Regions from separate parts of the Rhodococcus sp. NPDC056960 genome, predicted to be linked through region 1. Evidence: riboswitches for the same ligand, from Rfam matches in the RefSeq annotation. Region 1 holds a riboswitch; each other region holds the start of a gene.

The links. A riboswitch is a leader RNA that binds a small molecule or an ion and turns the genes downstream of it on or off. The one in region 1 is predicted to bind cobalamin.
Region 2: linked by a shared signal. The riboswitch ahead of ACFTWF_RS04405 (ABC transporter substrate-binding protein) and the one ahead of cobN (cobaltochelatase subunit CobN) in region 1 are both predicted to bind cobalamin.
Region 3: linked by a shared signal. The riboswitch ahead of ACFTWF_RS18940 (CbtB domain-containing protein) and the one ahead of cobN (cobaltochelatase subunit CobN) in region 1 are both predicted to bind cobalamin.

What each region holds. Positions count from the first base shown of each region.
Region 1 covers NZ_JBHURF010000009.1:117,579-120,831, forward strand. The annotation lists gene cobJ (precorrin-3B C(17)-methyltransferase) at 1-59, opposite strand, end outside; gene ACFTWF_RS16105 (precorrin-8X methylmutase) at 56-682, opposite strand; gene cobG (precorrin-3B synthase) at 707-1,840, opposite strand; cobalamin riboswitch at 1,841-1,990, shown strand; gene cobN (cobaltochelatase subunit CobN) at 2,046-3,253, shown strand, end outside.
Region 2 covers NZ_JBHURF010000002.1:288,161-291,413, reverse strand. The annotation lists gene ACFTWF_RS04410 (FecCD family ABC transporter permease) at 1-768, opposite strand, end outside; gene ACFTWF_RS04405 (ABC transporter substrate-binding protein) at 852-1,895, opposite strand; cobalamin riboswitch at 1,945-2,071, opposite strand; gene ACFTWF_RS04400 (alpha/beta fold hydrolase) at 2,329-3,253, shown strand, end outside.
Region 3 covers NZ_JBHURF010000011.1:93,624-96,876, forward strand. The annotation lists gene ACFTWF_RS18930 (DUF5996 family protein) at 1-905, shown strand, start outside; gene ACFTWF_RS18935 (CbtA family protein) at 914-1,708, opposite strand; gene ACFTWF_RS18940 (CbtB domain-containing protein) at 1,699-1,893, opposite strand; cobalamin riboswitch at 1,916-2,049, opposite strand; gene ACFTWF_RS18945 (antibiotic biosynthesis monooxygenase) at 2,101-2,415, opposite strand; gene ACFTWF_RS18950 (alpha/beta fold hydrolase) at 2,448-3,203, shown strand.

The DNA.
Region 1 (3,253 bases):
TCACCCGGTCCGATACCGACGCCCCACAGTTTCCCGGTCACCCGCTGTTCGGAGCTCATTCGACCTCGCTCGCAATCGCATTCAGGGCCGCCGCCGTGATGGCGCTGCCGCCGCGGCGGCCGCGGACCACCAGATAGTCGAGTCCGCTGGGATGCTCGATCAACGCTTCCTTCGATTCCGCCGCCCCGATGAAACCGACGGGACCGCCGACGATCGCGGCGGGTCGCGGTGCGCCGGACTCGATCATGTCCAGCAGGTAGAACAGGGCGGTCGGGGCGTTGCCGATCGCGACGACGGCCCCCTCCAGTTTGCTGCCCCACAATTCGAGCGCGGCCGCCGAGCGGGTGTTCCCGATCTGTTCCGCCAGCACCGGCACCCGCGGATCACGCAGCGTGCAGAGCACCTCGTTGTCCGCCGGGAGCCGCTTGCGAGTGACGCCGGCGGCCACCATCTGCGCGTCGCACAGGATCGGGGCGCCGCCCGCCAGCGCCGCGCGGGCAGCCTTCACGACACCGGGGGTGAACGCGACGTCGTCCACGAGATTGACCTGACCGCTCGCGTGGATCATGCGGACAACGGCCTGCGAGACGCCCTCGGGAAAGGCACTGAGATCCGCCTCGGCGCGGATCGTGGCGAAGGACTGGCGGTAGATCTCCGCGCCGTCTCGGATGTACTCGATCATCCGCTCACGATAGAGGGACCGTGTTCACGGCTCCTCCACCCGGTAACCCGTCTCGGTCGCGACGACGTCGGCGACCGCACCCTTCGGCCGTCCGCAGCAGCGTTCGCAGCCCGACCAGTGCTGCCGCCCCGCCACCGGGAGTTCACCGCTCGCGACGGCGTCCCGTGCGTCGGAGCGGACATCGGCGAGTGCCTTCTCGCAACCGGGTTGCCCGGTGCACGCACTGACGTTCAGCCAGGGAGAATTCTCGTCGAAGATCAGGCCCATCGGGGCGAGGACGCGCACCACCTGCTCGGCGGACCACTCGTCGAGGCCGCACAGCAGCACCGACTTCCACGGCGTGACGATCACCGGCCTCTCGACCGCGGCGAGGAACTCCGCCAACCGGGCGTCGAGGATCCCGAACGCCAGACCGCCACCGAGCGTCACGTTGCCGTCCGGTTGGTCCAGCCACCCGATGGGTGGCCGATGCTCGTCGAACCCGCGCACCGGTTCCGCGGTCGGGGTGAGGGCGAGCGCCGCCAGTGTCCGGTCGACCCCGTCGGCGATCTCGGACAGCCGCCAGTGCCGATCACGCAGTTCCAGGAAGACACGCGCGGCGTCGAGCAGCACGGACACCGTCTCCGTCCTCGTGATCCGGGCGCCGCTGTCCCGCCCGGCAAGGACCAGGGCCACCTCCGTCTCGCTCACCGCATGGACGCCGAAGTCGCCGCCGAGCGCCGAGACGTCGCCGCGACCGTCGTCGAGGGTGAACAGGGTGCGGCCGGGCAGTTCCGCCAGCGCGGAGTCCGCGCACAACGTCCGGTCGAGGTCGTCGACCAGATCCCGCAGATCCGCGAGACCACCGATCCGGCCGGTCAGCGGCGAGACGAGGATGTTGCGCACCCGCTCGTGCGTCTCCGACGGCAGAAGGCCCACCTCGGCGAGGCGCCGGGCGAACTCCCGTGGGTCACCCACCGCCCGCAGTTGCGCGTTGCCCCGGGACGTCAGTTCGATCTCGCCGTTCCCGAGGTCGCGGGCCGACTCCGCGAGCGTCTGCAGCTGGGGAGAGGTCAGCACACCTCCGGGGAGGCGGACCCGGGCGAGCGCACCGTCGGCGGCCTGGTGGACCTGCAGCGCGCCGGGGCACGCATCGGGGCGGGAACGGGAGTCGACCATGGTCCCAGGTTACGTGCGGGCCCGGGTAGCATCACCAGCACTTGCGACGGCAGGAGAGGAAACCGGTGAAAATCCGGTGCGGTCGCGCCACTGTGAGCTCGCCGAACCCGGTGGGCGAGCCAGACCCTCACCTGCCGTCCTCCGACCGGCGGTTCCGCACAGAACCACTGCCACGGGGCGCGACACCCCCAGGAAGGCTCCACACGTGATCCTGCTGCTCTCCACCTCCGACACCGACCTGCTCAGCGCACGCGCCAGCGGGGCGGACTACCGCTGGGCGAACCCGGCCCGGCTGCTGGTCGAGGAGGACCTGCCGGGACTGCTCGACGGCGCCGACCTGGTCGTCGTGCGCATCCTCGGCGGTAAGCGGGCGTGGGCGGAGGGCCTCGACGCGGTCCTGGCCAGCGGACTGCCCGTGGTGGTTCTCGGCGGCGAGCACGCACCGGACGCCGAGCTGATGGAGTGCTCGACCGTCACCGCCGGTGTGTCGGCGGAGGCACACAACTATCTCGCCGAGGGCGGCGCCGACAACCTCGCCCAGCTGCACCACTTCCTGTCGGACACCGTGCTGCTGACCGGCCACGGTTTCGAGGCGCCGGTGCACCTGCCGAGCTGGGGGGTCGCGCCGTTCGCCCCCGCCGTCGCACCGGACCGCCCCACCATCGCCGTTCTCTACTACCGCGCCCAGCACCTGGCCGGGAACACCCGCTACATCGAGGCGCTGTGCGACGCCGTCGAGGCGGCGGGCGGCACACCGCTGCCGATCTTCTGCGCGTCACTGCGCACCGCCGAGCCGGAGCTGCTGACGACGCTGCGCCGCGCGGACGCGATGGTCGTCACCGTGCTCGCCGCCGGCGGCACCAAGCCGGCCGGCGTCTCGGCCGGTGGCGACGACGAGGCCTGGGATGTGGCCGCGCTGGCCGCGCTGGACGTGCCGATCCTGCAGGGGCTGTGCCTGACCAGCAGCCGGGAGTCGTGGGAGTCCAACGACGACGGGCTGTCGCCGCTCGACGTCGCCACCCAGGTCGCGGTCCCCGAATTCGACGGCCGCCTCATCACGGTGCCGTTCTCGTTCAAGGAGATCGACGCCGACGGGCTGTCCACCTACGTTCCCGACGCCGAACGCGCCTCCCGGGTCGCGGGCATCGCCGTCCGGCACGCCCGGCTCCGGCACATCCCCGCTCAGGAGCGCCGGATCGCCCTGATGCTGTCGGCGTACCCGACGAAGCACGCCCGCATCGGCAACGCCGTCGGCCTCGACACCCCGGCCAGCGCCATCCGGTTGCTCACCGAGATGCGGGCCGCCGGATACGACCTGGGCCCCGCGGACGGGCCCGACGCCGTCCCCGGCCTCGCCGCCCGGGACGGCGACGCGCTGATCCACGCCCTCATCGCCGCCGGCGGCCAGGACCC
Region 2 (3,253 bases), on a different contig from region 1:
GAGCACCAGACCCACGAACCCGATCGCGCCCGCCGCGCTGACGAGCGCCGCGGTGACCAGGGCGGTGATCCCGAGCAGCAGAAGGCGGATCCACCGCACGGACACCCCGAGTGCGGCGGCCGCGGTGTTGCCGAACGTGAACGCGTCGAGCGCCGACGACTGCGTCAGGCACACCACCAGGCCGGCCAGGGTGATCGCGCCGCACACGGCGACGTCGGTCCAGTCGGCGCCCGACAGCGATCCCAGCAGCCAGAACAGCACCCCGCGGGTCTGCTCGGCGTCGGCGGAGGAGATCACGATGAACGACGTGAGCGCGGAGAAGAGCTGTGTACCAGCCACTCCGGCGAGCACCACCCGGGAGGTGCCGCCACCGGCACCGCTCGCCAGCAGCATCACCAGGACGAACGCGATCACCGCACCGGCGAACGCGCCCGCGGACAGCGACACGGCGCCGGCACCGAGCCCGAGGACCACGACGACGACGGCGCCGGTCGAGGCCCCGGAGGAGATGCCGAGCACGAACGGGTCGGCGAGCGGATTACGCAGCAGTGACTGCATGATCGTCCCGCACAGGGCCAGCCCGGCGCCACAGACGGCGGCGAGGAGGGTCCGCGGCAGGCGGAGCTCCCACACGATGCCGTCCTTGATCCGGCTCACCCCGGACGTGCCGACACCCGCGTGCTCGAGCACCACCGCATACACGTCGCCGACCGACAGGCTGGCGGGACCGAAGGTGATGACCACCGCGATGGACCCGGCCAGCACCATCAGGGCGCCGAGCAGGAGCACCCCGAGCGCCGGTCCGGACGCGGCCCGTGCCGTTCGGTTTTCGCGTCGGGTCGCGGTCGTGGTCAGCGCGCCAGTCCCCACTGCTTCAGCGCGGCCGCCGTCTTCTCCACGCCGTCGACGGTGCGAATCGACGGGTTCAGGTCGGCGCCGTTGACCACGATGTACCGCTTGTCGCGGACGGCGGTGAGCCGCTGCGTGACGGGGTTCGACTCGAGGAACGCGATCTTGCTGTCGAGTGCGTCGCCGTCGATGCTGCGCCGGCTGAGGTCGGCGAGCACCAGTGCGGTGGGGTCGCGGTCGAGCACGCTCTCCCAGCTCACCTGGGGCCACTCGTTGGTGGTGTCGGCGAAGATGTTCTGCGCGGCAACCGAGTTGGTGATGATCCCGGACGAGCCGCAGCAGCCCGCCATGTACGGGGTCCTGGTGTCGGCGAACCAGAACGCCAGCGACACCCCGGAGGCCGTGACCTCACGGGATGCGGCGTCGAAGCGCTGCTGCAGTTCCGCGACGAACCGCTCGCCGCGCTCGCGGACGTCGAAGATGGCGGCGAGTTCCCGGATCTCCTTGTAGACGGTGTCGATGCGCAGCGGTTCGGTGCGGGCGCCGTCGGCGTTCACGCTCTCGTCGGTCTTGTCGACGCAGTCGGTCGGGGAGAGGTAGCTGGGCACCCCGAGCTGGTCGAACTGGTCGCGGTCGGCGACACCACCCGGGCCGAGAGTGCCCCCGAACGACGCCGTCACGAAATCGGGTTCGGTGTCGAGGACCACCTCGAAGGACGGTTTGTTGTCGGCCAGCCGCGCAACGCGGGCGTTGTCGCCGGCCAGGTTCTCGCGGACCGGGTCGGTCCAGGTGGCGGTTCCCACCATCCGATCCGCCAGTCCAAGGGAGAGCAGGATCTCGGTCGAGCCCTGGTTCAGCGACACCGCGCGCTGCGGCGGTGCGTCGATCGTGACGGTGTGGCCGCAGTTCTCGACGGTCATCGGAAAGGCGGACGCGCCCGGGGCCGCCTCCGACGCCGGTTCGTCCGGCGTCGACGAGCAGGCGGAGAGCAGCAGGATCGAGGCGGCAGTGAGGGTGACACCGAGACGGTGCCAGGACGTGCGCATAACGAGAAGAACTCCTTCATCAGGGCTCAGTCGCGGAGCCGAGGAACACCGAACTCGATCGGTGAGCAGTCGGACTCCGGCCCTGTTCGGACCGTCACCGTTGCGCGTCAGTCCCGGATTCACACCGGGTTCCCTCGCCGATCGTGGCCGCACGGACGGCCTCGCACACCATAGCCCCTGTGAGTACTTGTTAACCGCGGGCGGTTAACAAGTACTCACGGGTGTATTCGGACAGCGGTCGCCCGTCGACCGCGATGCCGTACGGGGACGTCCGGGACTTCTTCTACGATCGCGCTGACGGCATGCCGAACTGCCACGCACCGCTGCGGCACACCCGGGAATCCACAGCGCGTCTGCGACACTGGCGGCGGAGCGATGGTGCGCCGGGCGCCGCTGTCGTCACGACACGGGACTACGAGGGGGACCGCGAAATATGCCGGGGATGGACAGACACCTGCACGACACGCCGTTCTCACACCGTCACCGATTCGTGGCTCTCGCCGCCGGCATCGCCGCCGCGGTCGCCGTGGGGGCCGCACCGCTCGCCACCGCGCAGCCGGCTCCGGGTGGCGGCCTCGCCTGGGGGTCGTGCCCGGCCGAGTACGAGCGCGATCCGGCGGCCGATCAGTGCGCCTCGGTCACCGTTCCCCGCAATTACGCCGACCCCGCCGGCGGCACGATCGACGTGCTCGTCACCCGCCACCGCGCCGAGGATCCGGGCGCGCGCCGAGGCGTCCTGTTCACCAACCCCGGTGGGCCCGGCGGCGACGCGATCGGCTCGACCAGCATGTTCGCCGACATCCTGCCCGACGCCGTCCGCGCGCAGTGGGACGTGATCGGTGTGCAACCGCGCGGGCTCCCGTACGCCGGCGCCGTCGACTGCACCCTGACCCCCGAGCAGACGACGGCACTGGGTCTCGGCTTCGGCGGGGCCGCCACGCGGGCCGCATGCGAGTCCGCGGCCCCCGGCACCACGGCGCACCTGACGACCGAGAACACCGCGCGGGACTGGGATCAGGTCCGGCTCGCGCTGGGCGAGGACGTGATCGACATCTACGGCCTGTCCTACGGCACGATCCTCGGATCCACCTACGCGACGCTGTTTCCCCAGCACACCGGTCGCATGGTCCTCGATTCCGCCGTCGATCAGCACTGGCTGTGGAACGACGTGCTGTGGCAGCAGAACGACGGCTACAAGAAACGCTTCTACGACCTCATGGACTGGATCGCCGCCCACGACGACACGTACGGGCTCGGTGACACGCCGCTGAAGGTCTATCAGCGGTGGTCCGACCGGGTGGTCGAGGAGGCCGGCGGCAACCCCACCCTCGCGCCTCCGCCCGCCGAGGTCGGTGACG
Region 3 (3,253 bases), on a different contig from region 1:
CTTTGAAGGTGGACGACTGGACGTCCACGAGGGAAACCCTGCACATGTGGACGCAGATCGTCGGGAAGATCCGGCTGGCTCACGCACCGTTGATCAATCACTGGTGGCAGGTGCCGCTGTACGTGAGCCCCCGTGGCCTGACCACGTCGACCATCCCGTACGGCACCGGCTGTTTCGACATCGAGTTCGACTTCTTCGACCAGCAACTGGTGATCCGCACGAGTGAGGGCGCCAGGGGGACGGTTGCACTCGAACCGAAGTCGGTGGCCGACTTCTACGCGGAGACGATGGACACGCTGGCCGAGCTGGACGTGACGACGACGATCCTGGCCCGGCCCAACGAGGTGGAGCCCGCGGTGCCGTTCGCGCAGGACACCCAGCACTGCTCGTACGACGGGGAGTCGGTGCGCCAGTTCTGGCGGCAGCTGGTGCAGGCCGACCGTGTCCTGCACGAGTTCCGCTCCCATTTCATCGGGAAGGTCAGCCCGGTGCACTTCTTCTGGGGCGCGCTGGACCTGGCCTGCACCCGGTTCTCGGGACGGACCGCGCCGACTCACCCCGGGGGAGCACCGAATTGCGGAGACTGGGTGATGGTGGAGGGCTACTCACACGAGCTGAGTAGCTGCGGGTTCTGGCCGGGCGGCGGCGCGGAAGGCGCGTTCTATGCGTACGCCTACCCGGAACCGGACGGCTTCGCCGACTATCCGGTGGGGCCGGACGGTGCCTTCTACAGCCCGGAGTTCCGGCAGTTCCTGCTGCCGTACGAGACCGTCCGGACCGCGGACGATCCCGATGCCGCCCTGCTGCAGTTCCTGCACGGCACGTACGACGCGGCCGCCGACCGGGGTGGCTGGGACCGGGCCGCCCTGGAGGCGGACCCGGCCCGATGGGACAACTCCCGCTGACGCCGAACTCAGACGGCGTTCGCCGCGGCGGGCGTCTTCGCCCGGCTGGCCCGCTCCGTGAGGAACGCGAAGCCCAAGCCGAGCACCAGCCACAGCGTCGCCTGGGTCGCGAGCGACGACAGGCGGAACTGCCACAGCAGCACTGCGGGGAAGTCGTCACCCACTTCGTTGACGGTGGGCAGCACGAGGTATCCGATGGTCACGACCACGAGGAAGGCGAGAACCGGTGCCGCGATCCGCACCGACAGGAACTCCTGCGCCACCACTGCCTTCGACGCGAACACCGAGGCCACCACCGCGAGCAGTCCCAGCACGACGGCGGCGAGCCACAGCCAGGTGCGCTGGTTGATCGTGTCCGGGTCCCCGACCGCCGGCGGGTTGGCGGGGTACTTGAAGAACGGCACCGCCTCGATGGCCAGCCACCCCAGCGTGGCCAGTGTCAGACCGAGTACCGGCCCCGACAACGTGGTCACCCGGCGCGCGTAGTGGGCGACGACGGCGAAGATCGCGCCGAGCGCGAGCCCCGCGAGGGAGGTGGCGAGAAACAGCCCGAAGCGCTGTCCGTTGCGACTGACCAGTGCATCTTCCTCGTCGTGGGAGTGCCCGGCCGGCTCGTCCGCCGCGGATGTGTCGTGCGTGTGCTCCGGGGCTTCCGCTGCGCTGTGCGACTCTTCGATCGCGATGGCCGCGTCGATGTGCGACTCACCGAGGACGAATGCGACGCCACCGGCCAGGATGCCTGCGATGAGGCCGGCGAGCAGACCGCGGATGAGGAGTTTCGTGAAGGAATCGGTCAGTGGCATGGCAGACCCAGGAGGTGGCGTCCGTCATGCATCAGTTCGTGCATGTACATGCCACTGCGCGAAATCGCGCCCTGGTCGAATCCCACGAGGTAGAGAGCGAGCATCGCGAACAGAACGATCGCGAAAGAGATCACGGCGAGACGGGTCGTGTCGACCGACGAGCCGGGTGCGTAGGCGAGTGCCATAGTTCCTCCTGGGATTTCGCGTCCCCTAGGTCCAGGCGATGGCCGCAGTATCTGGCTGTCGAGGTGGTTCCCGTGAAGGACTACTCCGATTTACAGTGGCGCGACCGCTCCGGGATTACACCGGATTCCTGCCGAACCATCGCATTGTCCTGCGAACTTTTGCACCCGGCGGGCCGTCGTGTCAATCCTTCCGCCCCGCCGCACCGCTCAGCTCTTGTTCGCCGCCGTGACGTCGAGAACGACCTCGAACTCCAGCAGCGACGCCCCGGACGCCACCGGCTTCTGCCGCTCACCGGCGTGCGCCTCCCTGGCCGGACCGTCGCGCCACGCCGCGAAAGCCTCTTCGCTCTCCCACTGCGTGACGACGAAGTAGCGGTTCTCGCCCTTCACCGGACGGAGGAGCTGGAAGCCGAGGAAGCCGGGAGAGTTCTCCACGGCGTGCGCGCGTCCCGCGAAGCGCTTCTCGAGTTCGGGGCCCGCGCCCTCGGGGATGTCGATTGCGTTGATCTTCACCACTGCCATGCGGGCGAGGTTACTCCGCTAGCGTCGGAGAGGTGGCGGGTGAGAGTGCGTTGCACGACGAGGGTGGAACGGGACAGCCGATTCTGCTGCTGCACGGGCTGATGGGCAGCGCCCGGACATGGGGGCGGCAGGTGCCGTGGCTCCGCGAGCACGGCCACGTCTTCACGTTCGACGCCGCCGGTCACGGACGTCCCACACCTCCGGAACTGACCACCGAAGCGTTCGTCGACGACCTCGCCGCCGCCCTCGCCCCCGTCACCGAGCCCTGGGTCGTGATCGGCCATTCGATGGGCGCTCTCCACGCCTGGTTCCTGGCGGCCGAATACCCGGAGAAGGTCGCGGCGCTGGTGCTCGAGGACATGGCACCCGACTTCCGTGGCCGCACCGCGGAGAACTGGGCGGCGATGATCTCGAACTGGCCGCAGCCGTTCGCGACACGGGAGGACCTGTTCGAGTTCTTCGGCCCGGTCGCCGGACAGTACTTCCTGGATTCGTTCGAGAAGCGCGCCGACGGGTGGTACCTGCACGGGGACGTCGACACGTTCCGCGACATCTCCGAGGAGTGGGGTGGCAGGCACTTCTGGGATCAGTGGGCGGCGGTCACGGTGCCGGCGCTCCTGATCGAGGGCGAGTTCACCATCACCCCCGACGGCCAGATGCGGGCCATGGCCGAGCAGCATCCCGGCGCCCGGTACGTCCGGATCGAGCAGGCCGGGCACCTCGTCCACGACGACCAGCCGGAGCAGTACCGGAAGGTGGTCGAGGAATTCCTGGACGGGCTCCGCTGAGAGCCGCAATTCCGTAGCCGGCTGCCGCGATGTCCCTGCGGGGTGAATGG